DNA from 2 places in the Spirosoma jeollabukense genome. Region 2 is predicted to be linked to the other one. Evidence: riboswitches for the same ligand, from Rfam matches in the RefSeq annotation. Region 2 holds a riboswitch; the other holds the start of a gene.
The links. A riboswitch is a leader RNA that binds a small molecule or an ion and turns the genes downstream of it on or off. The one in region 2 is predicted to bind cobalamin.
Positions count from the first base shown of each region.

Region 1: another riboswitch for cobalamin. It lies ahead of ACYVEA_RS16400 (TonB-dependent receptor plug domain-containing protein); the one in region 2 lies ahead of ACYVEA_RS25260 (hypothetical protein).

Region 1 covers NZ_BAAHAD010000003.1:529,467-544,955, forward strand. The annotation lists gene ACYVEA_RS16370 (TerC/Alx family metal homeostasis membrane protein) at 1-750, opposite strand, end outside; gene ACYVEA_RS16375 (glycosyltransferase family 2 protein) at 894-1,634, shown strand; gene lpdA (dihydrolipoyl dehydrogenase) at 1,723-3,123, opposite strand; one part of gene prfB (peptide chain release factor 2) at 3,350-3,409, shown strand; one part of gene prfB (peptide chain release factor 2) at 3,411-4,427, shown strand; gene ACYVEA_RS16390 (sugar phosphate isomerase/epimerase family protein) at 4,598-5,542, shown strand; gene ACYVEA_RS16395 (SDR family oxidoreductase) at 5,539-6,309, opposite strand; cobalamin riboswitch at 6,443-6,668, shown strand; gene ACYVEA_RS16400 (TonB-dependent receptor plug domain-containing protein) at 6,746-8,707, shown strand; gene ACYVEA_RS16405 (YncE family protein) at 8,704-9,762, shown strand; gene ACYVEA_RS16410 (gluconate 2-dehydrogenase subunit 3 family protein) at 10,060-10,590, shown strand; gene ACYVEA_RS16415 (GMC oxidoreductase) at 10,663-12,378, shown strand; gene ACYVEA_RS16420 (GlsB/YeaQ/YmgE family stress response membrane protein) at 12,581-12,817, opposite strand; gene ACYVEA_RS16425 (PVC-type heme-binding CxxCH protein) at 13,019-15,489, shown strand, end outside.
Region 2 covers NZ_BAAHAD010000008.1:248,469-263,957, forward strand. The annotation lists gene miaB (tRNA (N6-isopentenyl adenosine(37)-C2)-methylthiotransferase MiaB) at 1-618, opposite strand, end outside; gene tamL (translocation and assembly module lipoprotein TamL) at 899-3,565, opposite strand; gene ACYVEA_RS25245 (TrmH family RNA methyltransferase) at 3,564-4,328, shown strand; gene ACYVEA_RS25250 (cytochrome c peroxidase) at 4,407-6,284, shown strand; gene ACYVEA_RS25255 (TonB-dependent receptor plug domain-containing protein) at 6,401-8,602, opposite strand; gene ACYVEA_RS25260 (hypothetical protein) at 8,618-9,265, opposite strand; cobalamin riboswitch at 9,397-9,605, opposite strand; gene ACYVEA_RS25265 (ArsR/SmtB family transcription factor) at 9,643-9,972, opposite strand; gene ACYVEA_RS25270 (efflux RND transporter periplasmic adaptor subunit) at 10,181-11,281, shown strand; gene ACYVEA_RS25275 (efflux RND transporter permease subunit) at 11,318-14,389, shown strand; gene ACYVEA_RS25280 (TolC family protein) at 14,503-15,489, shown strand, end outside.

The DNA.
Region 1 (15,489 bases), on a different contig from region 2:
AACCAGATCCGTGAAGGCTACAACAATGACAATCAGAAATAAGGGCGTTACAAACAGCTTATGATCTGATTTCCGACGGATGAAAAAATTATCGGTTACATTACGATGATAAACATTCAAATACTTGCTGGCAAAACGAATGACAGGATGCTTGGCTGGTTCGATTTTTTCGTCGTCTTCCTTCTGGAAAAACAACTGTATGCCTGTGTAGACAAGAAAGGCCCCGAACAAATACATGATCCATTCAAACCGCTGAATCAAAGCCGATCCCAGAAAAATGAAGATAAATCGCAGGATGATAGCGCCCAGAATTCCGTAAACCAGAATCTTTTTATAATACCGTTCCTGAACGCCGAACGAACTGAATATCAAGATGAAAACAAAAATATTGTCAGCAGAAAGCGAGTATTCGACTAAATAACCGGTGATGTATTCCAGGGCCATATTGGCCTCGAAGCGATCTAAGCTAGCGGCAAAATTGCCCGGAATAAGCTCAACGTGGTCGGCGTAAAGATCTCGTACCTCCTTGAGTCGGGCAAATGTATTGATACCATGGATGAGATAACCGTATCGTTGCAGAAAAAAATAAAAGGCAATTGACAACGCAACCCAAATCGCACTCCAGATGGCAGCTTCTTTAAAATGAACAACGTGACTTTTTTGCTTGGAGAAAACGCCAAGATCAATAGTCATAATTAAAAGAACGAAAGCGGCAAAAGCAAGAAAAAATATAGTTTCGCTGGATAACATAACTAATAAGTGGACAGGCAATTAAGCCTCAAATTGGATTATATGGTAAGTTAAACAACAAATCTACGCCCAATATGGCGAAGGAATCGGTTTCAGTTGTCAATTTTATTGGCATAGTGGCATCGACCTCTTAATTTTGCCCCATGTTTAATAACAAAAAAGTGATTGTAGTGATGCCAGCCTACCGGGCAGCACTAACGCTGGAGCGTACGTATCGTGAAATTCCGTTCGATTTAGTAGACGAAGTCATACTTGTAGACGACGCCAGCCCCGATAACACCGTTGAGGTAGCCCGCCAATTGGGTATCCGACATGTGATTCGCCATGATAGAAATAAAGGTTACGGCGGTAATCAGAAAACCTGCTACGCCAAAGCCCTTGAACTCGGGGGCGATATTGTAGTCATGCTCCACCCAGATTATCAGTACACACCATTGCTGTTGCCGGCCATCATTACAATTATTGGGAATGGGTTATACCCGGTGGTGTTCGCTTCCCGGATTTTGGGGAAAGGCGCTTTGAAAGGGGGAATGCCGATGTATAAGTACATTGCCAACCGGTTTCTAACGTTCACACAGAATGTACTGATGAATCAGAAACTGTCTGAATACCACACGGGTTACCGGGCGTTCTCGGGCGAAGTGCTACGTAGTCTGGACTTCACGCACAACTCCGACGATTTCATTTTCGATAATGAAATGATCGCCCAGATTTTTTATAAGGGCTACGAAATTGGCGAGGTTACCTGCCCTACCAAATATTTCGACGAAGCGTCGTCCATTAACTTCAAGCGTAGTTCGATTTACGGCCTTGGTGTTCTGCGGACCTCGTTCCTCTATTTCTTTACAAAAATTGGGTTGATGCACTGGAAAATCCTGAAGTAGTATCGACAGCAGGATAAAAATAACCGCCAGCCCAAAACGCTATGTTCCAGACTGGCGGCCATTAATTTATTCGTGTATCGAGCGAAAATTACAAGTGAATTGCTTCACCGTAAGCCGCTTCGGTTGCATCTTTGATGGCTTCCGACATGGTTGGGTGTGGGTGAACAGCCTTAAGAATTTCCTCACCGGTTGTTTCCAATCGGCGGGCGGTCACGACTTCGGCGATCATTTCGGTTACGTTATTACCGATGAAGTGAGCGCCTAAGAACTCGCCGTATTTGGCATCAAAAATGACCTTTACGAAACCTTCCGGCGTACCGGCAGCTTTGGCTTTACCCGATGCCGAGAATGGGAATTTGCCTACTTTAAGCTCATAACCAGCTTCACGGGCTGCTTTTTCCGTGTATCCAACCGACGCGATTTCGGGTGTGCAATACGTACAACCCGGAATGTTATTATAGTTCAGTGGCTCAACGTGGGCCACACCGGCAATCTTCTCTACACAGATGATCGCTTCGGCCGATGCTACGTGTGCCAGGGCCTGTCCTTTTGTTACGTCACCAATGGCGTAATAGCCTTCAACGTTTGTCCGGTAGTAATCATCCGTTACAATTTTGCCCCGGTCAACGGCGATACCCAACTCTTCTAAACCGATGTTTTCGATGTTAGCAACAACACCAGCGGCTGATAGTACTACGTCGACATCAAAGGTTTTTTCACCGTCTGGCGTCTTCACAAACACTTTGCAGCCACTGCCGCTGGTATCAACCTTTGTGACTTCAGACTTGGTATATATATCAATACCGAGCTTTTTGTATTGTTTAGCCAGCTCTTTCGAGATGTCCTCATCTTCAACGGGCACTACGTTCGGCAGGAATTCGATGATGGTGACTTTCGTACCCATGCTGGAATAAACGTACGCGAATTCGACGCCAATGGCACCAGAGCCAATAATGAGCATTGAATCGGGTCGCTTTTCGAGCGACATCGCCTTACGGTACTCGATCACTTTGGTACCATCAATAGGTACACTTGGTAAAGCGCGTGCGCGGCCACCGGTCGCAATAATGATGTGTTTGGCTTCATACTCCGTGACGTTGCCATCGGCAGCAGTCACTTCGACCTTTTTGCCTGCTTTCACTTTGCCAAAACCGTTAATAACATCAATCTTGTTCTTTTTCATCAGAAATTGAACGCCTTTGCTCATGCTATCGGCAACGCCACGGCTCCGTTTGATAACACCCGGAAAATCGGCTTTCGACTCACCCGAAACGGTGATACCATAGTCGGCAGAGTGCTTGATATATTCAAAAACCTGCGCTGATTTCAACAGGGCTTTGGTTGGAATACAACCCCAGTTCAGACAAATGCCGCCGAGGCTTTCGCGCTCAATGACGGCCGTTTTCAGACCCAATTGCGACGCCCGGATAGCAGCTACATAGCCGCCCGGCCCGCTACCCACAACGATTACATCGTACTGTGAAGCCATTAGTTAATGAATGAATTAGTAAAATGAATAATCTTGAATCTTCCTAAAAAGAGAACGCAAAGGTAGGCTGAAAAGTTGATACCGGGGCTTCCATCTTGCAGGCGCAAGCGGTTAGCTACGTGCCGGAAACCGGAAAGCCGCCTTCTTTTGTTCTATCTTTGTACTTCCTAAAGCCATTTACGGTGTTTGGGCAGTATACCTATACATTAACAAGTACGACAAGTTCATGACAACCGACCAGTTGACCGACTTGAGAGCCAGAGTAGAGGCCCTAAGGGGGTATCTTTGACTACGATAATAAGAAAGAACAATTAGCTGAACTCGAACAGCAAACCTTCCAGCCAGAATTCTGGACCGATGCCACCCGTGCGGAGGGGGTAATGAAGCAGGTTCGCACCCTGAAAGGCTGGACTACCGGCTATGAAAAACTAAATAGTCAGTTTGGTGATCTCGAAACGCTGTTCGAATTTTACGAAGCGGGCGACGTGTCTGAAGACGAAGTAGACCAGGAAGGTCGCAAAGTTACGGCCACGCTCGAAGATCTCGAACTCAAAAAAATGCTCGGTAATGAAGAGGATCAGCTTAGTGCGGTTCTCGAAATTAACGCCGGAGCAGGTGGTACCGAAAGCCAGGACTGGGCCGATATGCTCTACCGCATGTACATGCGCTGGGCCGAAAAGCACGGTTACGGGCTGAAACAGGTTGACTATCAGGATGGTGATACCGCTGGTATTAAATCGGCAACGATTGAAGTAGACGGACCATTAGCCTATGGATTCCTGAAATCTGAGAATGGTGTTCACCGATTGGTACGTATCTCCCCGTTTGATTCCAACGCTCGTCGGCATACATCCTTCGCGTCGGTGTATGCGTATCCGTTGGTCGATGATACCATTGAAATTGAAGTGAATCCCGCCGATATTGACTGGGATACATTTCGGTCGGGTGGGGCCGGTGGTCAAAACGTAAACAAAGTGGAGACAGCGGTACGGTTGAAACACAAACCATCGGGCCTCATTATTGAGTGTCAGCAGGAACGTAGTCAGTTACAAAACAAAGAAGTCGCCATACGCCTGCTGAAATCTAAATTATATGAGATTGAAGTCCAGAAACGTAATGCAGCCCGTGCCGAAGTGGAAGCTAGTAAGCAGAAAATCGAGTGGGGCTCGCAAATTCGTTCCTATGTGTTGGATGACCGGCGTGTGAAAGACCATCGCACCGGTTACCAGACATCTAATACAGAAGCCGTACTGGACGGCGACATTGATCCCTTCATCAAAGCATTTTTGCTGGAGCAGGAATAACAGACTAAACGATCAACGCTATCTTTAGCGTGATTAAGAAGAGTTGATTGAGCTATTTATGGATGATTAGCTCAATCAACTTTTCCCAAAGACAGCAAGTAGGTTTAGGCGATTTTCTGATTTACCAGAGGTGTGTAAATCTAGATAGTCGCCTGAATTTTTTATCGTTTATGTCTCAATCCATAACTCGTCGTCAGACGTTGGCTGCCCTGACTGCCTCAGTTGGTGCAGCACTTTCTCCAAATTCACTGAACGCTATGCCTGCGCCAAGTGCTCAGTCACCCTTTACGCTTTGCCTGAACATGAGCACAATCCGGGGGCAAAAACTCGGATTCGTAAAGGAGTTAGAAGCCGCTTCTAAAGCAGGGTTTCGGTCGGTTGAAATCTGGGTTGAGACATTGCAGACGTATCTGAAAACCGGAGCTACTACGGCAGATGCCCGTAAAATTTTGGCGGATAATGGCATAAAGGTTGAAAATGCTATAGGTTTCGCGCCCTGGATTATAGACGATGAGGCTGCTCGCACTAAGGGACTTGAGCAACTTAAGGGTGAGATGGGGATGCTGGCCGAGGTAGGTTGTAAGCGCGTAGCTACCCCGCCTATAGGTGCTCAAACCCCTGGTAGCCCTAAAATCGATTTGTATAAAGCTGCCGAACGCTACCGGGCTATTCTGGAGTTGGGCGACAAAACGGGCGTTGTACCTCAATTAGAATTATGGGGCTTTTCTCCCAATTTGAGTCGCCTGGGAGAAGTTATGTTTGTTGCTATCGAAAGCGGCCACCCGTCGGCTCGGGTGTTGCTGGATATTTATCATCTCTACAAAGGCGGTTCAGGTTCGGTTAGTTTGCCATTGGTGGGTAAACCGGCTATTGAAGTATTTCACGTCAACGATTACACCGCCGATTTTACCCGCGAAAAAATAACCGATGCCGACCGGGTGTTTCCCGGTGATGGAGTTGCCCCCATTCGCGATACGTTGAAACTCATCAAACGTACTGATCAGCCTATTGTGCTGTCGCTGGAAGTATTCAACAAAAATTACTATGCGCAGGATGCGATGACCGTCACGAAAACGGCCATGACGAAGATGAAAGAGATGGTGGCCGGCCTTTAAAACGCCCAGGCCATCAAACCACCATCCACAGAAATCGTTTGGCCAGTGACGTAGCCCGATGCCGGCATACTCAAAAAAGACACGACAGAGGCCACTTCATCAGCTTCGCCGATGCGATTCATGGGGGTTCGTTTCAGGATACCCGCTAATTTTTCGGGATTCGTTAGCACGGGCGTGGCTAGCGGTGTATTGATGTACCAGGGCGCTACGGCATTTACCCGGATGCCATCCGACGCCCATTCAACGGCCAGATTACGCGTGAGTTGCAGCATCGCGGCTTTGGTCATGCCATAAAGCGAACCACTGCTAGTATGCGCTAGCCCGGATACCGACGAAACAAAAACAATCTTCCCGTTACCCGACGCTTTCAAAAGAGGGTGGGCTCTCTGACTCAGTTCATAGGCCGAGCGAAGATTCGTATTCAAAATGTGCTCATACTCGGCTGAGCTGTAATCGACGGTGGGCTTTCGGATGTTGGTTCCGGCGTTGTTGACCAAAATGTCCAGTCTGCCCCAAGTTGCTTTTACAACCTCAATAACCTGATTGGCTACGTCCGGTTGGCTGATGTCGGCAGCAAGGCCTGCTACCGTATGACCCTGCTGTTGATACGTGGTTAATTGTTGCTGCAAACGTTCATCATCGCGGGCCACAATGAAAACGGCCGCCCCGAGATCGAGAAATTGACGAACGATGGCTTCGCCGATGCCTTTTGTGCCACCTGTTACAAGGGCATATTGGCCGCTCAGCGACCAGAGTGATTGATTCATGGAGTTTTTGGTAATGACTATAAACGTAGCGTAGGCTAAAAATAGTAATAGCAATCATACCATAGTCGTCGTTGCATAGGTTTCCATCAATACTCTTGACTGAACACGTGACAATACTCCACGAATTCATCTACCTTTGTCCTGAGTTTTCGGTGCCTGATACTGTTTCATAGCAGCTTTCGTGGCTTAAAAGGGAAGTTGTCGAACCACAGATGTGGCGAAATGACAAAGCTGTCCCCGCAACTGTACGTCTCTCACCAAAATCGGGTCAATCTACATTGCCACTGCGCTAAGTCTAGCGTGGGAAGGCCGGAGCCGATGAGACAAGCCAGGAGACCTGCCGATAACTGTCAGTTAGTAACGCATTCGGAGGAAATGCGTCAACGTAGTGATTGGGTAATCCAGCGTTTTGGAGTACAGTTATTTTTCATTGATATTGGGAAAGCAAACCCTTTGGCGGTTCGTTTTAAGTCTGTTTGTCAGCCTGTTATATGGACGTATCAGTTACGCCCAAACGGATACGGTGGTGGCTGACCAGCCGCACACAGGACAAGTTGTATCGCTGTCGTTGGTGACGGTGCGGGCCATCGCGCCCGAGCGATTTCTGGCGGGGCAGAAATTACAACGTATCGACTCAACAACGCTTCTTCAGTTTCGATTTGGGTCACTAACCGATCTGCTGGCGTTCAATACGCCACTGGCGTTTAAAAATTACGGCCCCGGTCAGTTAGCGACGGTTTCGTTTCGAGGTACCTCGGCCAACCATACTGCCGTTCTCTGGAATGGCATCAATATCAACCAGCCAAACCTTGGCCAAACGGATTTTTCGACACTTCCCGTTGCTGGCTTCGACCGGATGGCGGTTCAGTACGGTTCTTCAGCCAGTGTTGTTGGCTCCGATGCTGTGGGCGGGAGTGTGCTATTGGGTAGCAGTCCTGTCTGGCAACCGGGTATTAACGTAACCGTTGGCCAGCAACTGGCTTCCTTTCGAAACAATAACACACAGGTGGGCATGCGATACGCTTCGGTGTTGGGCCAGAACTGGAAATTATCGGGGAAGACATTTGCCTATCGGAACAAGTTTAACAATGATTACCCATATACCGAACGGCGCAATTATTTCATGGAACAATCGGCCACGGCCCAGCGTGGATTCATGCAGGATCTTTATTTTCTGCACAAAAGTGGTAAGCAGCTATCAGTGAATGCCTGGTTAACCGATAATGACCTGACTCTTGCGCCCCAGGACCCTATTGCTCGTGAACGTACCCGTACGCAGTCAGCCCGTCTGCTTGCTACGTATGAAAATGATCAGACAACCCTGCGCCTGGGGTGGATTCGTGACGTCATTGATTATGGCAAAGGCGATTTTTCACAACCCAGCCATACGGCAACGGATCGTTTCATTGGCCGAGTTGAGCGGGAGTTTAGCTTGTTGCAGACTAAAATCAATAGTCACTTAAATTTGAGAGTTGGGGGCGAGTGGTCGCACTATCGAACGCGAACGGATGGCTACGGCGGCCAGTTAATTCAGGAAGACCGGGGGGATTTATATGCGCTGCTACGTTTCCAGACGACTCGCTGGCTAATTTCAGCGAATCTTCGACAAGCCTTCGTAACGCATTTTAATCCACCCATTACGCCATCGCTTGGCGCTGAATACCAGGTTATACAACACGATCTGTTTACGTTGACGGCTAAAGGATCGGTGAGTCGCAGCTATCGCGTACCAACGCTCAACGAGCGCTATTGGATCGACCTGGGCAATCCGAACCTGCTTCCTGAAAGTGGCCTGAATGCCGAAGCGGGATTAGCTGCAACTATTGTTTTCTCCGATCACCTTAACCTGAACGCCGAAGCAACTGCCTATCATAACCGGGTAGACAATTGGACGTACTGGAATCCTACGGATAATTATCACGTTGAAAACCTGCAATTAGTCGTAGCGCGTGGTGGCGAACTGGCTACTACGCTTACCTATGCCCGCAATGGTTGGCGGGCGGGTTTGCGCCTTGGATACGCTCTGACACGGTCGTCACAGAAGCGGGCCTATGATACGTATGCACAGGACGTGGTTGAGAAACAATTGCCTTACGTACCGGAGCACACCGGCACACTCAATACGTATGTGCAACGTGGCCCGATGCGCCTGACGGTACAAACTCAGGCGAACTCCCGGCTGTATATTACGTTCGACAATAGCCAGTTTTTTAAGGGGAACGTACTGACGAATATCATTCTGGAGAGTACGCTGAAAGTCGGTTCTATAACTGGCAGGCTTCAGGGACAGGTGAATAACGTATTCGATGCATTAGCGTTTAGTGTGAAGCGAAATGCGCTGCCGGGACGAAACGGGCTGCTTAACTTGATTATTAATTTTCCAACTAATACACGATGAAAAATCAATTGACAAAATCAATTGCCGTTAGCCTGTTGGCGCTAAGCGTCTGGAACTGTAAAACCTCCGATCCCGATCCAATTCCGTATGATTCGGGCGTATATATATTGAATTCGGGTAGTTTTTCCAGCAATAACGGGACGATCTCGTTTTTGCCACGTAGCAGTAAAACAGTAGCTACTAATATTTTTCAGGCCGCAAATCCATCGTTAGGCCTGAGTGGCGGGATACAGGGCTACACAGAAATTAATGGTAAAGGGCTGATTCTGGTCGATAATAGTTCGACGGGTCAGGATAAGGTCGAGATTGTTGAGGTGGGTACATTCAAGTCCCGCGCTACGTTAAAAACACCGGATATCGAAAATCCGCGTCAGGTGATTCAGGTCGGTTTGAACAAAGCTTACATCAGTTGCTGGGACGTTTCCGGTGATTATAACGCCGGTACGTTTTACAAAGATCCCGGTTATATCGCCGTCGTGGATTTGAATACAGGCACGGTTATCAAAAAAATACCCGCCGTGAAAGGCGTTGAAAAAATGGTTGTGTCTGGAACGGAAGCGTTTGTCGGGAGTACTACCTACAGTGGCGATAAAACCCTGTTAATCATTGATCTGAATACGGATACAGAAAAACAACGTATTGCTTTTGGGTCAACGCCCGAGCCCATTGCCCTTGATGCTACTGGGAAACTATGGCTACAGGCAGGCAAGGATCTGGTGCAGATTGATCCTTTGACCCGTCTGGTTGCCAAACGATTGACCTTTTCGGCCATGCCCGCTTCCGTTATCATCAATACCGATAGAAAATCGTTTTATTATACGCTAAATGGTAAGACCTATAACCTTTCGATTGACGCCACGACAACGCCCGGTAATCAGGTTATTGCCCGTTCATTCAGTGCGTTGGGTATTGACCCACAGACCCGGCAGATTTATGGCAGTCAGAATCCGCTTCTCTATACACAGGCAGGGTATGTCTTACGCTATGAATCAAGCGGAACATTGATTGACTCCGTTAAAGCCGAAATTGCGCCAACAGGATTTTACTTCCGATAGATTTTTTATAGGTACACTGGGTTTTATCCCGGTACAGAGAGGGCAGCTAAAAAGCGCCCAGATGAGCCAATCTCATCTGGGCGCTTTTTAGCTGCCCTTACACGTAGGAAAATGCTGTTTATTTCGGTAGAATGACTATTTTTATGAGAAGAAAGAACCTTGACTATGTACTGATCTTTTGACACTATGTTTTCATAAGTAATTCCTGATCCAGGGTATGATTGATGGTTCCTTGACGTTATTGTATCGTAGTCGTTCTGCAACTAGAGTTTAAAAACACTTTTACATTCCTAATCTATGAAACGTAGAGAAGCCTTACACCGGGCAGCCCTGATGATGGGCGGCATTCTGTCGGCTCCCACGCTGGCCGGTGCTATGGGGCGCGTAACAAACCTCGGCCCGAGCGTGGCCGTCACGGTTGAGCAGGAGGCCCTATTGGCCGAAGTTGCTGATGTAATTATTCCGACAACCAGCACACCAGGTGCTAAAGCTGCTGGCGCCGAAAAATTCATCGTTCGGGTGATGCGGGATTGCTATCCCAAAGAGGATCAGGATAAATTCTACGCTGGGTTAGCCAAACTGGATGCCGATAGCAAGACGAAATTTGGCAAAGGATTTGTGGAATTGGACGCGGCTCAGAAAAACGAAATGGTTAAGCAGACCATGACCGCCGATAAGCCATTTTTTCTGCGGATGAAGGAGTTGACCACCACGGGTTATTTCACCTCCGAAATTGGCGCAACAAAAGCGCTGGCATACTTGCCGGTGCCGGGTCAATTTAACGGCTGCATGCCCCTCAAACCCGGTCAAAAAACCTGGGCACTTTAATGCCAAGTGGCTACCAACTATCATTTTGTAATTGACTGCCAACTGCTGACTAATAACTATCGACTTTAAGTAATGTCTTATCTCAATATTGATTCGGTAAAAGAGCAAACCTACGATGCCATTGTCATTGGCTCGGGAATAGCAGGCGGCTGGGCCTCCAAAGAGCTAACCGAGAAAGGGTTACGGGTGCTGATGCTCGAAAAAGGACACCAGCTCGAACACGTAACAGGCTACGAAAATGCCATGAAAGATCCGTGGCAATTGAAATATAACGGTCGGCTGACGATGGCGCAGAAAGAGTCGCATCCGAAACTGGCACGTGATTATCCGTACAACGAAATGACCGAAACGTACTGGATGAAGGATACCGATGCTCTTTACAAAGAGGATAAGCGGTTCGACTGGTACCGACCCAATATCGTTGGTGGTAAATCCATTATGTGGGGACGCCAATCGTATCGGCTAAGCGACATTGACTTTGGAGCTAATGCCAAAGATGGTATCGCCATTGACTGGCCCATTCGGTACAAGGACGTAGCGCCCTGGTATTCCTACGTCGAAAAGTTTGTCGGTATTTCGGGCGAGAAACTGAATTTGCCCCAACTGCCCGACAGCGAATTTCTGCCACCGATGGAAATGTACTGCGTGGAAAAAGAAGTTCGTAAACGTATTGAGAAGAATTTTCCTGGTCGGGTCATGACCATTGGCCGGGTGGCTAATCTCTCGAAAGCGGGTGAAGCTCAACTAGGCGTTGGGCGCGCGCCGTGTCAGTACCGGAACAAGTGTTCGTTGGGTTGCCCATACGGCGCTTACTTCAGCACTCAGTCCTGTACGTTGCCTCCGGCGGCTAAAACGGGTCGCTTAACCCTCCGTCCTGATTCGGTTGTTACGGAGATTATGTACGACGAAAATAAAAAGCAGGCGACAGGCGTACGTATTGTTGATGCCGTTACGATGCAGCCTAAAGAGTATTTCGCCAAGGTTGTTTTCGTTTGCGGCAGTACATTAGGATCAACGGCTGTTCTGCTGAACTCAAAATCGAACCGCTTCCCGAATGGGTTGGGCAATGATTCTGAGCAGTTGGGCCACAACCTGATGGACCACCATTTCCGCACGGGCGCGTCGGGGATCTGGGAAGGGGATCTGGACAAATACTACATCGGTCGCCGGGCCAACGGTATTTACGTACCTCGCTACCGTAATATTGGTAATGACAAACGCGATTATCTGCGCGGTTTCGGGTATCAGGGTGGAGGTAGCCGGACGGGATGGCAGCGGAACATCGCCGAAATGAGTTTTGGGGCTGATTATAAAGATGAACTCACTACGCCCGGTCCCTGGACAATGGGGTTGGGTGGTTTCGGTGAGACGCTGCCGTATTACGAAAACCGCATGTATCTTCACAAAACCGAAAAAGATAAATGGGGCATGCCACTGGTCGTATTTGATGCGGAGCTGAAAGAGAATGAGAAGAAAATGCGCGTCGATATGATGAACGATGCGAAAGAGATGCTGGAAGCATCGGGCCTGAAAAACGTGAAAAGTTACGATAATGGCTCATACTTAGGCATGGCCATTCACGAAATGGGTACCGCCCGCATGGGTAAAGATCCTAAAACGTCGGTGCTGAATGCGAATAACCAGATTCATGGTGTCAATAATGTGTTTGTCACGGATGGTGCCTGCATGGTATCGGCTTCCTGCGTCAATCCATCACTGACCTACATGGCCTTGACTGCCCGTGCCGCCGATTTCGCCGTGAAAGAAATGAAGCGAAAGACTATTTAATTACCAGTCCTCACTACGTAAAACGCCGGGTCGAAAACTTATTCGACCCGGCGTTTTACGTAGCAGATTATTAAGGATTTACTTTTTTCTAATCGGTTCTACCCCTAAATTCCCTGAAGGGGACTTTGTTTGAGTAGGCACAAAGTACCTTCAGGGGATTTAGGGGTAGAACCTGAGCAGTTTCGTAGTAAACAACTAATGATTAGAACAGTCGTCCAACAAAAATTAGCAGAACGGCTCCAACTACGGAAATTAGCAGATTCATAAATAATCCATCGTTCTCCGGATCGTTGCCCAGACGCTTCGCAACAAAACCACCAACGAAACCACCTACAATGCCAAGCAGAATATTAACGATAGCCGAGTTATGACTGTCCATAAGCCGACTTGCGATGTAACCGGCGATTCCGCCGAGTAAAATTGAATATAAGAAGCCCATATGTGTAAGAAGATTAGGTGATTTGCCAGGCTGGCTCTGCAATGGTACGTAAAACGTACGTAATTAGCATTATAGCAAGAAAAAATGGATTGCTATTTTTGGCCGGAGATGGGTATAAACTACCAACTTTGTCGTTTTAACCTAGTATGTAATGCTGTCTTTGCTATTTGATAATCAACTCCTATTCGCCTGTCCTAACGTATGAAACCTTTCCGTAAGGCTAAACCCTCCACATTTTTTCGTCGGGCTATAGCCCTCTCCACAGCCGGTTTGGTTGTAGGTGGAGCTTTCATTGGCGCATACCAGAATCGAAACCTCAATACAGCTTCGGGGAGTTACCTCACGAGCCTTTTTGCTAACCTTAGCGACGACGACAAACATGATCCCAAGTATGCTGTTGGGAGTTTGAACGTAACACCGGGCCTGGAAGCAACACTTTTTGCTGCTGAGCCAATGTTGACAAATCCGACTAACATCGACGTGGATGCCCGCGGGCGTGTATGGGTTTGTGAAGCCTATAATTACCGTCCGGCGATTAATGGCAATCCGACACATAAAGAAGGTGACCGCATTGTGATTCTGGAAGATAACAATGGCGATGGCAAGGCTGATGTCAGTAAGGTGTTTTATCAGGACCCAAGTATCGAATCTCCGTTAGGCATCTGGGTGCAAGGCAACAAAGTCATTGTATCCGACAGCCCGAATGTGTGGGTATTAACGGATGAAAACGGTGACGATAAAGCCGATAAAAAAGAATTGCTCTTTACGGGTATTGGTGGTGAGCAGCATGACCACGGCATGCACACGTTTGTCTTCGGGCCGGATGGCAAATGGTACTTCAACTTTGGTAATGAAGGTGGTCAGCTACTCGATAAAGACGGCAAGCCTGTTGTTGATGTGGCTACCGGTAAAACCATTGATAAGCAGAATTTTAAAATGGGAATGCTTTTTCGTTGCGACCCCGATGGGAAGAACGTAGAAGTATTAGGTCAGAATTTTCGCAATAACTATGAAGTCGCCGTCGACTCTTACGGTACGCTCTGGCAATCGGACAACGACGACGACGGCAACAAAGGTGTCCGGATTAACTACGTCATGGAATACGGTAATTATGGCTATACCGATGAAATGACAGGCGCGGGCTGGCAGGCCAATCGGGACAACCTCGAAGCCGAAATTCCACTACGTCACTGGCACCTGAACGACCCTGGCGTTGTGCCAAATCTGCTGCAAACGGGTGCAGGCTCGCCAACGGGTATGATTGTCTATGAAGGTAAACTGTTGCCCGATGTATTTCGGAACCAGATGATTCATTGCGATGCCGGACCGAACGTAGTCCGCTCGTATCCCGTGCAAAAGGATGGTGCTGGTTACAAAGCCGAGATCGTAAACGTACTGGAAGGTGCCCGTGATCAGTGGTTCCGGCCTGCCGACGTGTGCGTAGCGCCCGACGGCTCGCTGATCATTGCTGACTGGTATGATCCCGGTGTGGGTGGCCACCAGGCGGGCGATCAGAATAGAGGCCGTGTTTATCGGGTGGCACCGCCAAACTCGCCGTACACAATGCCCAAAGTGGACGTTTCAACTACTGAAGGGGCTATCGAAGCGTTACAAAGCCCTAATATGGACATTCGGTATGCGGGTTGGGTTAAATTGCGCGAGTTGGATAAAAAAGCCGAAAAATCACTAGCGAAACTGTATAAATCCTCCGACAATCCGCGGATGCAGGCTCGTGCATTGTGGTTGTTGAGTAAACTAGACAAAGGACCAAAATATATTGAAACGGCGTTGAAAAGCGCTAATCCTGATATACGCATCGCCGGGCTACGGGCCGCTCGCGAACTTAAAGCTGACATTATCCCCTATGTGAAGCAACTGGTTAACGACCGAACCGTCGGACCGCCCGACCCACAGGTTCTTCGCGAATGCGCCATTGCCCTACGCAGGAGTACGTCACCTGAGGCCCCAGCGTTATGGGCGCAGTTAGCCAGTAAATACGACGGAAAAGATCGTTGGTATCTGGAAGCGCTGGGTATCGGTGCCGATGGCAACTGGGATACGTATTACACGGCCTGGGTAAAACAAATGAATAACGATCCTCTGGCTAATGCAGGTGGTCGTGACATCGTCTGGCGCGCCCGGACAAAGGAATCTGTACCTTTGCTGGCCAAGCTGGCGGGCGATCCGGCGGTTAATGTAAACCAGCGACTTCGCTATTTCCGGGCGTTTGATTTCAATCCGGGGGCTACCGAAAAATCGACGGCCTTACTGGGTATTTTACAGGCGAATACCAACTCAACAGACGTAACGAAACTGGCGTTACGTCACCTTGATCCGGCTTTTGTTCAGCAGAACCAGGTAGCTCAGGCCGCGCTAACCAAACTTATGAGCGACGTATACGGAACGCCCGAATACATTGAACTCGTGACACGTTATGAACCCACTTCCGAAAATGCACATTTAAAACAATTGGCCATACAAAAAGCTATGGACGGTATGGGACGCGACGCTGTCCGGCAATTGCTGAAGCAAAAGGGTGGCCCAATGGTCTGGGAAGTTATTAATGCGCGGTCCGACGTTTCGGGTGATGCCGAAGCCGCTACAAACATGCTGGTTGCTTTACGTCGCGTGGGAAATAAGGAGTCCATTGATATATTGAAAACGGTCGCCCT
Region 2 (15,489 bases):
TCGGCTACGTTCCCGGCCCCGCGTAAACGGCACAACGCAAAAACTGCACATGTTGTCGCAACCGCGCATAATCGATACGAAGGCCGTTACGCCGTTGGAATTCAGACGAATAGGGGAGATGTCAGCGTAAGTTTCTTCGCGCGACAGAAACACGTTGACCGCTTTCTGTCCTGATCCAGCTTCTTCAACCAGTTTGGGAATGTCACGGTAAGCATCAGGACCCGCCACAATGTCCACCACTTTTTCTTCTTCCAGTAACTTGGTTTTCAGGCGCTCAGCCATACACCCAAGCATACCGACCAGCAGTTCGGGTTTTTGCCGTTTCAGGCCGGTAAGGTGTTTTAACCGGTGCCGGACTTTCTGCTCGGCGTTGTCGCGAATGGCGCAGGTATTCAGGAAAATTACATCTGCTTCTTCAGCCGTTGACGTGGTTGCATACCCCGCATTACGCATGACGGCAGCGACAATCTCACTATCGGCAAAGTTCATCTGGCAGCCATAACTTTCTATATACAATCGTTTTTTGCCAATGGCTAATTCATCTTCCAGCGTACGCGGTAGGTCAACCTGCTCCTTATCAGCAGCTTGCAGTATGGTCAGTTCGGGGATGAGCGTCATAGTTAATCGATGGTCGTCGGTCAATAGTCGTCAGCAGCTATCGATTATTGACTGATAGCTATCGACTCCTTTTTGCAAAATTACGAAGAAAGCCCCGATTACGCTGTCATTTTGGCAGGATCTGTGCGTTAATTTCTCTTAAGAGCGTATTGAAGGACTTATGAAGAACAACGTGCGTCACTCTTCGTCTCAACTGAATTTACGGTAAGTTACTGACTCAACTTTTGTCTACTAGGCGGAGATGGCTTTCAATCGGGGTAGTAAGCAAGACCAATACGTATCAGAAAGGGTAGCCAATCCCGAAATTAATCACCAATGGATTGGGACCGCTTGACAACCTATTGAACGAGAATTTTGGCAAAATGAAACGTTGATCATCAATACCATCGGGTTTATTACTGTCCGGAATGCGCCGGGCGGGGTCCCATACTTTAATGCCTCCATCGAAACGGATAACAAAAAATGAGAAATCAAACCGTAAGCCAACACCGGTGCCGACGGCAATCTGCGGGAAGAACGTATCGAACTTAAAGACCGTACCGGGACGATTAATATTATTGGTTAGCGTCCAGACGTTGCCCGCATCGATAAATATAGCCCCGTTTACGTCGGCGCCTAGGTGAAACAGGCGGCCACGTAGCTCCGCAGAACCTTCGATAATCATGTCACCCGGTTTTTCAACAGGGTAGTAGAACTGTTGTTGGTCGGGATATTTTGGATTATAAACGGGCTCCCTGTCATCATTTTTTTGCGGCCATTCAGACCCAGGCCCTAACCGACGAGGTAACCAGGCCCGAATACTGTTACTTCCACCAGCAAAAAATAATTTTTCGTAAGGGGCGGTTCTGTTGGAGCCATACCCATATACTAACCCTGTATTGAACCGAAACGCCAGCGTAGTACGGGAACGGAGCGGAATGTAATGCCGGTAATCGACGTTGACGCGCAGAAACTTATAAAATTGTAAACCTGTAGTATCAGTCGTATTGAAAAAATTACGTAACTGCGCATCGCTGAATAAATTCAGGGTCGTTCCGCCCGACTCAACCACGGCACGGAGGAAATTAGCGCGCCGATTTTGCCCTGGCGTATTCGTATTGTACGTATACGCGAAACTGAAGCTTGAACTAAGTGATCGCCGAAAACTCAGGTAGACGGTACTTCCCTGATTTCTCAGTGAATCGAGCTGGGCTTGAAATGCTTCGCTAATGGCCTGGCTTGTACCTCTATTCGCATTGATCAGATTAATGTCTGCAATCAGAAAGCTGAATTGTTTGGCGGCTGTTGTTTGCCAGTTATAAGCCATACTTGCCCGCAAAAGTGATCGTTTGAAATCGGGCCGATACGTATTGTTATAACTTAAACTTATCTGTGTACGGGGCGCATAGCGGTTGAACTTGAACCGGATAGGGCCAGGGAATAAAATCTGTGGAAAGATAAGCGAACTGCTGATCCCCAATTCCTGAGACGTGTAAACAACCCGATTGCTATTAGGGTCCGGTACAAAGCCAGTTTGCGCTTCCAGCCCATAGCGGACGGAGGTTTCCAGCGTTTCAAGTCCACCAAACAGATTACGCACCCGGAAAATCAAACTGCCAAATCCACCGGGAAACCCCTTTCCCTGATACAACAGACCCGTAGCGCCCCCTTCGGCTGTCGCTTCGTATTTGTCTAGAGGAGTGGCCGTAATAAGCGTTCGCAATTGGCGGTTCGTGGTATCAACGAAATTTAGATTGACGAACTTGAATTGGTTCAAGACGAATAATTGCCGTTGCGTATCGCGATAATCAGTCTGGCTATATAAATGGTTTGGCCTGACCTGAATTTTGGCATCCAGTAGCCGGACAGAAATATCGCGCCCACCGAGCAGATACGTAATACCATTGCGTTTGACCGTGTCCAGACTCACCCCAGCCACAATAGGTTGAGTGGCATCGGGGCTGATACGTACGTCTACCTCGCCAAAATGGTAAATCGGGTGAGCGGGTTTGCCCGGCGGATTGGCAATTTGCAAGGCCACATCGACATTGCGCCGGGTGGAGTCGCCCGGTTCCAGGCCATCGCGGAACCGGCGGTCATTCCCCCGCCGAACCGTATCGACGTCGGTTGCCCGGATATATTGACGGGAAAAGGCATAATAGCCCTGATCACGTAGCAGCGACTCAATTCGAATGCGCTCGCCCGACATATTATCGAAATCGAATCGCTCACCCACCTTAAGCCGTGACTTATCAAACGATTTACGGACGATGGAATCTACGCGCGGATCAGCGATGTTATAGACGATGTTCCGCAGGTAAAACCCTTCGTTCTCCGCAACCAGGTAGTTGACCCGGATCTGCCGGCGACGTAACGTATCGAGCTTATACGTGGCTTTTGCATTAAAGAACCCCTTGTCCGACAGATACTTCTGCATCTTGGCGGCATTGGCCTTTGCATCGGCTTCGGCAAAATAGGAGGGTGGCTCGCCAAGACTGCGCATGATCCAGTTGCCTTCTTCAGCCTTTACACGAAGGCGCTTTAACTGCCGTCCATATTGTCGGTTTAACTTTTTAAGGGCATCTGGTTGATTCGCTAGTTGCTGGCTTTGCTGCTCAAATTCGTTAGTTTTGGCCTGAAACTCACGCACGGCGGCTTCGTGATTATACTTGCGCAATCCCAATTGGTAAAACCAGAGCGGAGGGGTAATGGGCAGAGCCAGAATCCGGCGATTGGGTTTCTGGGGAATCAGGCTCTCCAGCGACTCCGTAGAGATCCTCTTGTTGCCCCGCACCGTTTGGGACGTCAGTAAATAGACGTTGTTGCCTAATTGTTTGGAACTCAGACAGCCGGATAGGAAGATAACGATCAGGAAGAGGCTTACTCTCGATATATGATGTATGGTGTACGATGTATAGCGCCTGAGCCGATCATACATCATATATTTGACATCATACATTTTTTTCATGCTTTCTAAAAATCAACTTAAATATATTCAGTCGCTGCATCAGAAAAAATTCAGACAGCAACACGGCGCGTTTTTGGTCGAAGGCGCCAAGAGCGTGCAAGAGGTGCTACAGTCCGATTTTCAGACCGAACTGGTCATCGCCACCGAAGCGTTCTACAAAGAAAACGTTCGCTTCACAGAACGCCAACGAACACCGGTCGAAATCGTATCGATGGCTGAACTGGAACGGGCCGGAACACTCGAAAGTAACAACGCTGCCCTGGCCGTTGTTAAAACGAAAGAGAACCGTCCTCTATTGGCCGCCCCAGACGAGGTTGCCCTTATTCTGGATGACATCCGCGATCCTGGCAACTTAGGCACGATTCTGCGCATCGCCGACTGGTATGGGGTTCGGAAAATTCTGTGCTCCGAAACGACCGCCGATGTCTACAACCCCAAAGTGATATCGGCCAGCAAAGGGTCGTTCACGCGGGTGAACTGGTGGTATGGCAACGTAGCAGACGTCCTGAAGCAAGCCAATGATGAGCCGGTTGGTAAAGTAGCCGTGTACGGCGCTTTTTTAGATGGTGAAGACGTGCACACGATGGCTTTCAGTAACTCGGGTTATTTGGTCATGGGCAACGAGTCGAACGGAATTCGGCCAGACACGGCGCAGTACGTTACCCAACGCGTCACGATTCCCCGGTACGGAGACGCCGAGTCGCTGAATGTGGGCATCGCAACGGCCATATTGCTGGACAACATACGACGGGTCACCCAATAACGTTTAGCAGCCTGGACGGCCACGTCCGGATAAACAACAACTGGCTTCACCCCGGAGGCTACTACTTCATATTTGCCAATGTATCGGTTACTGGGTTTACTCTTCGTGGTAGTATTTATTGCGGCCTTTCTACCGAAGGATTCCCCGTCCGACAGTAATGGGGTTTATGACCAGTTCCTGATTGACAAAGCACGTTTTCATCAGCAGGTGCAACAGTTGACCGCTTACGTACTCGCCAATTCACCCGCCGATTCGCTCAGGGCCGCTTTTGTGCGAAGCCGACAGGAGTATAAACGTATCGAATGGTTGCTGGAATACTATCAGCCGTTTCTGGCCAGTCACGTGAATGGACCGCCGATGGTGGAGGTGGAAGAATATGAACCGGGTCAGACGCCCATTTTGCCCACCGGCCTGCAAGTCGTGGAGCCGTATTTATTCCCTTCGTACGACCCCAAACAAAAGGCTGAATTAACCCGTGAGCTGAACGTGTTGATGGCGTACTCATCCCGGCTGGAGCAGGGTATACCCGCCGATCTTATCAACGATATCGACGTAGTGGAAGCCATTCGGCAGCAGCTATTCAGGATACTAGCCCTGGGCATCACGGGTTATGATGCGCCCGGTGCCCGGACCGGCCTACCCGAAGCGGTCATATCGCTCAGAAAGCTCCATGATACGTTTCGACCTTACGCAGCGCGGTTAACGCAGCCGCTGCGTACTCAATTGGAGCAGCAATGGAGAGAAACCATTCAGGCTGTTGAGCAGGCACCCGGCTTTGACAAGTTCGACCGGGTTGCCTTTACCAAAGATAAACTGTATCCACTCTGCCGATCGTTAAAACAGGCCCGTCAGGCGTTGGGTATTCGCCCCATCAGCAACGCCCGCTTCCTGTCGCCGAACGTAGCAACGCTCTCTGATTCCGGTGCGTTTCGCCCCGACTTCCTGATCAACTTTGGCGATTTTGTTAGCACGCCCAAAAAAGTTGCGTTGGGGAAAGTGCTGTTTTTCGATCCGCTGTTATCAGGAAACAATGCGCGCAGTTGTGCGTCCTGCCACCAACCCGAACGAGCGTTCACTGATGGCCGGCCGAAAAGCCGGGCGTTTGGTGGCCGGAAATCGGTGATGCGTAATGCGCCGACCCTGTTGAATGCGGGCTTGCAAAATGTTCAGTTCTACGATTCACGGGTGTTTTTTCTGGAAGATCAGGCGCACGATGTACTGAATAATATTCACGAGATGCGCACCTCGCCCGATTCGGTAGTCAAAAAACTGGCGGCCAGCCGTGAGTACAAAAAGCTGTTCAGTGATGCCTTTCCTTCGGGCCTGACCGCCCCAAATTTGCGCAATGCGCTGGCGAGTTATATTCGCAGTCTAACGAGCCTGAACGCCCGGCCTGATCAATACCTGCGTGGCGAATCAGTTGCATTGTCGGATGACGAACGGGACGGATTTAATTTGTTCCTGGGGAAAGCCCGTTGCGCCACCTGTCATTTCTTCCCGATTTACAACGGGTTTGTGCCGCCCATTTACGATAAGAAAATGGATAGCGAAATTATCGGCGTACCCCGTCGGCCGAAGAAACGACGCGCCCGAATTGATACGGATGAGGGGAAATTCAATACGTATCAAAAGAACATTCACCGCTTTGCTTTCAAAACGCCAACCGTGCGTAATGCTGGCCTGACGGCTCCGTACATGCATAATGGTGTGTACAAAACGCTGGACCAAGTGGTTGATTTCTATAATCGGGGCGGTGGTAGTGGAATCGGTATTGCCGTGGAAGGGCAAACTTTATCCGAAGATCCGCTGAATCTGACCGTGAAAGAACAGAGCGCACTGGTTGCTTTCATGAAGTCCTTGACCGACACCACGGGCCTAACCCAACGCCCCAAACACTTACCCGCTATTGAGGGAAACCCCGTGCTGAATGCGCGGAAACTGGGTGGGAGGTATTGATCGAGAAATTCACCCCACCCCCGGCCCCTCCCCTGAAAAACAGGGGAGGGGTGAGAACTCGGCAGTGTTAGTAGCCCCTCCCCTTAGTTCAAGGGGAGGGGTGGGGTGAATTCAACTCAAAACGCCACCGCATACCGCACTGATACCGCTCGACCCGGCAGGTTATACCCCCGCTTTTCAAAGTAGTTTTCATCCGTTAAGTTATTGACTTGCAGGGTCATCGTGTGCCGCTTGGCCAGGTTGAACGAAGCGGAGAAGTCCAGGGCCATATAACTCGGATATTCGATTTCGGGGCTGGCGACATCTGTAAAATCGGTGTCTTTGCGCGTACCAACGTAGCGGCCCGATAAGCGCATTCGTAACCAGTTAAGATTATCGTATTCTAACCCATAATTGACGTTTGTTTTCGCTACGTTGGCAATGTCCCGCTCACTGCGCGACGCATCCGTTCCGACAATAATTTCGGTTGCGCTGAACATCGACGTAGCATTGGCAAAGGCCCGAAGCGAGTAACGATAGGTTACCAACGCACCAAAGTCATAGGCCACTTCCGTTTCCAGACCCCGAATGTCGGAGTCGGCGGCATTGACGTAGCCCGTGCGCGACACGATCACATCTTTGTTAGGTAACACCTCATTGACGGTCGAAACCACGCGGGCAATCCGGTTTTGGACGTGCGTGGAGAAATACGTTACGTTCGCTGAAAGACCCATTTGAGGTTTGCTGAAACTCAGGCCCAAATCCCAACCCAGGCTACTTTCATTGGTCAGGTTTGGATTGCCTTCAATAATGGAAATTTTTCCCGCTGTCGTTCGGATTTCGGAATACCCCGCCACGCTGAAGGCATCCGGCGTTACGAATGCCCGGCCAACGGTTCCTTTCAGGCGTACCGATTGGAGCAGTTGATAACTCAGCCCCAGACTTGGACTCACAAACGGATTCGTTTTTTTACCGCCCTGATACGTAGTGAGTAGGGGCGTATCTTTCACATCAAACGTAATGTTATCGTAGCGAATACCCGGTTGAATAGTCAACCGATTGACCGTCAAAAGCAATTGGGCGTAGAAGGCCGATGAAATCAGGGCATAGTTGGGTTGAGCAGGTGCCCGTTCTGTCGTGTCATTCGTCCACCGACGGCTCCGGGTCGATGCATTCAGGTAATCGTACCCTACGATCAGCGAATGACGCCCGAGCTGCCAGACGTCTTTGAGTTGAATGCCCTGCCAGTCATTCGTTGTCTGGGTTGACCGGTATGGTACAATGGGTTTTCCTGATACGTTGGTTGTGAGGTTGTTGGTCGCTTCTTCGGCCGTAAAAACGGTTAGACTGGGCCGGTGCTGACCAACTTCACCCGTTAGTGAGGCTTCTCCTGTATTCCGATCAACATCTTTGCTGCTAGCTTCAGTAGTGCCATACGTAATATCGCCCGGCGATTCCACGTCGCGTGCCTGAAAGCGTTCGCCCCGCACATCAACCCGCCATTTGTTGCTCCATTGATACCCTACACGTAGGGCGCCGGAGTAATAATGCATCTGGGTGAAGGGGCGTGTCTGCCCATCGCTTTTAGATTCATCAACGGTTTCGGCTGGTTTATTGGCGTAGTTACGCTGGGACGTAGTGAAGCCAAAGGCATTCCGCAGGAGGTTGTCTTTCCCGATTTTATAGTCGCCCGCCCGTTCGAAATAGGCGAAGGAGAGATCATAATCCAATCCTTTCGTTAGGTTGCCGCCCACGTTCATACCCGCTTGAACAGTCTTGAAACTGCCGTATTCCAGAAATCCCATCCCCCGCGTTTCGCCCCTTGATCGGCGGGTTATTACGTTAATGACGCCCCCCATTGCCTGTGAGCCGTATAATGACGACGCGGGGCCTTTCAGGACTTCAATTCGGTCGACGCCGTTGAGGTTGATGAGCGACAAATTAGTCGCCCCCGCCGGACGCCCGTTAATCAGCAATAACGTACGCTGATTCAAACCTGAAAACTGTGGCCGAAATCCTCGAATGCCAATGCCCGACGAAAGACTTGGGTATTGGATAACATTTACTGAAGCCGTTTTTTTGACAATGTCCGTCAGGTCATAGGCCGGTGTCAGCGCCATGTCCTGTTGGGAAATAATATCCATTTTCTGCGGCAGAATTTCTTTGCGCGTCTCGTAGCGGGTTGCTGTCACGACCACGGGATCGAGGGCGCGTTCCCGCGTGGAGTCGGGCGTGATACGTTGCCCACTTGCGGTTGAACAGGTAGCGAACAGGCTGACAGATGTCAGAGCGGTAAACCAGAGAATAGGTATAAACTTCTGGTAAATAAGATGTTGCATGAAATTGGGTAGTGACTAAGAGGGGAAAATTTCGAGGAATGTGTATAGGCCGATGGCAATTGAAAAGGCACCTACTACGTAGTTGATAGTGCGCAGGGCAGCTTGCCATTTTACGACGACCTTATTCAGGGAGAAAGCCAGTAGACATCCGTAGAGGGTCATGGCGACAATAATACCCAGACTTTGCAGCACGATAATCCAGACGGCCGTCGAGGCATCGCGGGCGGCAAGGGTCAGCGCCAGGGTGCAGGCGCCACCCGTACCCGCCAGGCCATGCACCATGCCCACCCAAAATGACCGGCTCAACGTAGTAGATTGCGTCGGGTGCGCATGAGACTTTGCCCGGGTGAAATTTCGCCGGATGGCGACAACACCCAGCCAGATCATGAGTGGGCCAACGGCCAGTTCCACCTGGGCGGCAATGTTGAGTGAAAGCGTTGATTTAAGCAGTAAAATAAGGCATGCGAACAGCACCAGCGTAAACGAATGGCCCAGCGCCCAATGCGATGATCGCCAGACAACCCGGCCGAGATGTCGACCGGTCGATACCCGATTCGTTTTATCTTTTTCGGACGCCAACACCGAAACGGCCGCCATATGGTCAGGCTCAAAGGAGTGCTGAACGCCAAGCAGTAATGAATCCAGTAAAAGAGGGTTAATCATTCGTTTGCGCCTTCTGGTTGGAAATGCCTGTGGTAGAGGCCGGTAACCGACGGGAAACGACAAACGGAGATAGGGGCTACAAAACGCAGCCTGCCCTGGGTCTCCGTTTGCTTTTCTTCCCGAAAGCAAACCGGATATCATGTCGACAGGCAGGTCTTCTGGCTCGTTCAGTTTTGACGCCTTCCCATTCCTTCTGGAAGAACAGTGGCACTACGTGTCAAAACCCCTTTGTGAACATACAGCAGCGGGAACTGCTCCGATTAGAACCGATTACCTGGTTCGATGGATTCCCTTTTAAGCACTTCGGATGAGGAAGTGCACCCATTGACGGGGCAAAAGTAGTCTTTTTAGGCAGAAATCGCTGATAAAATCAGTAATTAGGCTTCCTCGGCCATCGAATACGTAGTAGCGGCTTTCAGTACGGAGTCTAACACGCCGGGAAATTTTTCCTCTAGTTCGTGCTGGCGAAGCGACGTCAAACTCTGAGTGCCTTCGGTGCGGATATGAATAATGCCAGCCTCGCGCAACACCCGCAGGTGGTGCGACATGGTCGATTTAGCCACGGGCGACGGAATGGCCCCGCAGGGTGACTCGCTCGTCAGCTTTGCCAGACACTGCACAAAATTAAGCCGCACCGGATCACTTAGCGCGTGTAATACGCCGGTTAAGGTAATCTGATCTGTTGTGGGGTGCTGGTACGTCTTCATAATCTATTCCGTCTGCTGCTTGTCATGCTGTTGCCAAACCGAAAAAGGAGTAGCTACAGTAATTGCTACCACAACAATCGGACGCGTTAAAATAATTCAATAGATTTTAATCTTGATGAACCATCCCGCAAGCCACCTTGTTCGATACCCATAAAACAATTTAAGTTCGATAGTTGTAGAACAATAAAATAATACAACCATTAATACCATGAAACCGATCAGAAATCGAACAAAATCAGTTATCGCCGGGGGCATTGCACTGGCTTTCGCGCTTTTCTTCATTACACCAAAATTGTTCTCCAAAAAAGCCGACCCATCGGCAGAAAAGGCCGCAGCCGCGCCACCATCCGATAATAAGGCCGCAACGGGTGTTGTCGCTTCGGATGCTTTCGTGGTGAAACGCGAAACGATCACCGATGAACTCCAGACAACGGGAACCATCGCGGCCAATCAGGAAGTCGATCTGGTGAGTGAGGTGGCTCGGAAACTCGTTCGGGTATATGCTCGGGAAGGCAGCTACGTTAGTCAGGGAACCTTGCTGTATAAACTGGATGACGCTGATTTGCTGGCTAAAAAACACCGGGTAGCGCTCCAGGCAAAGCTCGCCCAACTGGATGAAAAACGGTTCCGTGAACTCCTGGCAACCGAAGCGGTCAATCAGCAGGAATATGACAAGGTGCTGACCAACCTCAACGTACTGCAGGCTGAAATGGCGATGATCGATGTGGACCTAGCCAAAACCGAGATCCGGGCACCGTTCGCCGGAAAACTGGGCCTGAAACGGGTAGACGTTGGCGCCTACGTAACGCCGTCTACGGTGCTGAGTTCGTTCGATGATGTTAGCCGAGTGGAGGTTAATTTCACCATTCCCGAAAAATATGCATCCGACGTTCGGCCGGGGCAGGCTATTCAGTTTACGACCGAAAACAGCAATCAGCCGTTTGTCGGGAAGGTTACGGCTACCGAACCCAAGATGGAATCCAACACGCGGAGTCTGCTGGTGAAGGCCATTAGTGAAAACAAAGGGGGCAAACTCGTGCCTGGTTCATCGGCTAAAATCGCCTTTGCGCTGCACGTAGCACAGGATGGCATCCTGATTCCGACAGAAGCCCTGATTCCCACGGCCAAAGGCTATTCATTATTCCGGCTCAACCACGGCAAGGCCGAACGTCGCGACGTGAAAACCGGTAGCCGCACCAAAGGAACGGTTCAGATTCTGGACGGTCTTTCCATCGGCGATACGTTGCTGACAACCAATTTACTACGTCTCGATACGGGTGTTCCTGTCACGGTGTCTACGGTCGAATAGTTGACGTCTCTTTTATCGATTTAAAAAATTACTCACATGAGTTTAGCGGGAATTAGTATTCAGCGGCCAGTATTGGCCGGGGTACTCTCGGTATTGATTATATTATTTGGTTTCGTTGGGCTTACGTATCTGGGCATCCGGGAATATCCCGTCACTGATTCGCCCATCGTCACCGTCACCACGACATATCCGGGAGCCAGCCCCGACGTGATTGCCTACCAGATTACCAAACCGCTGGAAGAGTCGATTGGTGAAGCCAACGGCATTCGTACCATCTCGTCCGTTTCGCGGGAAGCCGCCAGCGTAATTACGGTTGAGTTCAACCTCGACGCCGATCTGGAAGCAGCTGCCAACGACGTACGCGATAAAGTGACCAAAGCCCGGCGGCTGTTGCCCGGCGATGTTGATCCGCCCATCGTGGAGAAGGCAAACAGTGGTGATATCGTGATTTTCATGGCGGTGGAAAGCAAAACGCGGAGCATTCTGGAAGTCAGCAATATCGCGTCTACAGTCATCAAAGAGCGGATGCAAACCATTCCGGGCGTAAAACGGGTGGGTATCGCGGGCGAGAAAAAATACGCCATGCGCCTGCGAATCGACCCGGCCAAACTGGCGGCTTATCAGTTGACACCCTCCGATATTGAGCAGGCACTACGTAAAGAAAACGTGGATTTGCCATCGGGTCGGATTGAAGGAGACCGGAACGAACTGACCGTTCGGACGCTGGGCCGACTGACGAAAGAGGACGATTTCAACAACATGATCCTCAAGCAGGAGGGCAGCAGCATTATTCGGTTCAGAGACATTGGTTATGCCGAATTAGGGGCTGAAAATGAACGCACGGCGATCCTGAACAGCCTGAAAGGAAACTCGCCAACGATCGGCGTTTTTGTCGAACCACAGCGGGGCGCCAATGCCGTAGCGATTGCCGATGAATTTTACCGCCGACTGAAAGAACTGCGAAAGGAAATTCCCGCCGACTATCAATTAACGATTGGGAAAGACTTTACCGAGCCGATTCGGGATTCGATTTCCGAAGTGGAAGAAACGCTGTTCGTGGCCTTCGGGCTGGTGATTCTAATCCTCTTCCTGTTCCTGCGCGACTGGCGCTCGACCATCATTCCGGTTGTGGCGATTCCGGTGTCCATCGTGTCGGCTTTTTTCATCATGTACGTGGCTGGCTATTCCATCAATATCCTGACGCTGTTAGCGTTAGTGCTGGCGATTGGGCTGGTGGTCGATGATGCCATTGTGGTGCTGGAAAACATCTACGCCAAAGTGGAAGAAGGCATGTCGCCGTTGCAGGCTGCGTTCAAAGGATCGTCGGAGATTTATTTCGCCGTTATTTCCACGACCATTACGTTAGCCGCCGTTTTCCTGCCGATTCTATTTCTGCCGGGTGTAACGGGTAAGCTGTTTCAGGAATTCGCCGTGGTGGTGGCTGGTTCGGTACTCGTATCGGCGTTTGTCGCCTTGACGCTTTCGCCGATGATGAGTGCCTACCTGCTGAAACGGCAGGAAAGACCAAACTGGCTCTACCGGACAACCGAACCGTATTTTGTCGCGTTGAACCGGGGCTACGAAAAATCGCTGGGCTGGTTTCTGACGTACCGCTGGGTCGCTTTCCCAACGCTGGCCGTTACGTTCGGATTGATCTACTTCATTGGTAAGCAGTTGCCCTCGGAATTGGCTCCTCTGGAAGACCGTTCGCAGATCAGCCTGGCGGTGGTTGCGCCGGAAGGGTCGTCATACGAGTACACGGAGAAGTACATGAAGGAGATTGCCCAATTTTCGGTCGATTCGACAAAAGGGTTATTTCAGACGTATTCGATTCTGGCCCTGACGTTTGGCCCGCCTGCACCGGTGAACATAGCCATTCAAAATACCTTCCTCAAAAAAGCCGATGAACGAACGACAACCCAGGCCGATGTCTTTGCGACTTATTCCAAAAACGCTCAGAATTTTAGGGGCGTCATGGTATTTCCGGTTCAACCGCCAACCATCGGCAGTCGATTTGGTCAGGCGCAACCCGTTCAATACGTATTGCAGGCGCCGAATCTGGCCGCTATAACGGAGGTGCTGCCCCAATTCATGGCCGAAGCGGGTAAAAGCCCGGTTCTTCGGTTTGCCGATTCGGATTTGAAAGTGAACAAACCCGAACTGGTGCTGAGTATCAACCGCAGTAAAGCCGCTGAGTTGGGAATTTCGGTGGCTGAAATCGCCCGCGGGTTACAATTAGCGCTTAGTGGTCAGCGGTACGGGTACTTCATCTACAATGACCGTCAATATGAGGTAATAGGGCAGTTGCAGAAGCAGGATCGCGATACGCCTTACGACCTGAAAGCGATGTATGTACGCACCCGAACCGGGGAGGTTGTCTCGCTGGATAATCTGGTTTCGTTCAAGGAAAGCATCAGTCCGGCGGCTATCTATCGCTACGATCAATCGATTTCGGCGACGGTTTCGGCCGGATTGGCACCGGGAAAAACCATTGGGGACGGTGTCGCAGAAATGAACCGGATTGCTCAGAAAGTCTTGCCGCCAACTATTAAAACGTCGCTGGCGGGTGAATCGCGCGACTTTGCCGAAAGTTCATCGAGTCTGTTGTTTGCGTTCGTGTTCGCCCTGATCCTGATTTACTTGGTGCTGGCGGCTCAGTTCGAAAGCCTGGTCGATCCGTTTATCATTCTGCTTACCGTGCCGATGGCGATGACGGGGGCCCTGCTCAGCCTGTGGCTTTTTGGTCAGACGCTGAATATTTTCAGCCAGATCGGGATTATTACCCTCATCGGGCTGATCACCAAAAACGGTATCCTGATCGTGGAATTTGCCAACCAGAGCAAAGAGCAGGGATTGAGTCCGCTGGAAGCTGCCAAAGTGGCCGCTGCGTCCCGGTTCCGGCCCATTCTGATGACGAGTCTCGCGATGATCTTCGGTACCATTCCAATTGCGCTCACCGAAAACAGCCGCAATTCGCTCGGCACTGTCATTGTTGGCGGCCTCTTGTTCGCTGGCTTCCTCACACTTTACATCATCCCGGCGGTGTATTCCTACTTTTCCAGAGTTCACAAACACGCTGAAGTTGCGGAACTAGAAGAAGTACAATAAGCAACTGATGTAGGCTCACAACACCGGGTTGAAATCCGGTGCAAGTGACAAAATTTGATGCATTGCGCCGGGTTTCAACCCGGTGTTTTGATACCCAAAATTCAACAGAATTCATGAAACATCTTATTTATAGGCTCCTCGCTACCCTGTTGATTTGGGGTAGTGCCGGGCAAGTTCAGGCCCAGATTCGCCCATTAACGATGGAAAATGCCGTTAAGCTGGCCCTGGATAAAAACCGTGATTTGCAGGTTGCTACGTTGGAAACAGCCAAATCGGCCCAGAAAGTAGTGGAAGCCCGAAGCTATTCGCTACCGAACGTAGCAGGTTCGGCTCAGTACCTATACTATTTCAACAAACAGGTTTCGTTTTTGCCGGGCAGCTTCGTGGGTCTTCCCGAAAATCAACTGGCGACCTTCCGCGTCGGTGGATCGAATGCTTTACTGGGTGGTATTGCGGCTACTCAACCCCTTTTTCAGGCAAGCGTTCGATCGGGAATAAAGGCGGCACAACTTGATGAACTGGCTACCGGCGAAGCCCTGGCCGACGTTCGGGCCAGCATCGTTACGGATGTAAAAAAAGCCTACCTGGACGTACTGATTACGCAGGAGCAGCTTCGATTGCAACAGCAAAGTATCGCCCGGAATGAGCAGGCGCTGAAAGATGCCCGTTCACTGCTGGCACAGGGACGGGCCTCCCGCGTCGATACGTTGCGGGCCTTCGTTACGGTCGAAAACCTGCGCCCAACCCTGATCCAGTTAACGAACCGGATTGGTATCACCAAAACCGTTCTGAAACGGACAATGGGGCTGGACGAGCAGGAAACCATTGATCTACAGGATTCGCTACGGTACGACGTATCACTGTTTGCCTTGCCGGGTACTGATGCGTATTTCGAGGCCGTTCAGGCCCGGCCCGAAGTGCGCCGACTGGAATTGATCGAAAAACTGAATCGGGAACAGGTCGCGATACAACTAGCCGAGCGTCAGCCCAAATTGTCGGCCATTGGGCTGGCTCAGTCGCAGTCACAGGCCAATAATTTTCGGGTCGACGACTACAAATGGCCGGTTAGTACGTATCTGGGACTGCAATTGAGCGTGCCC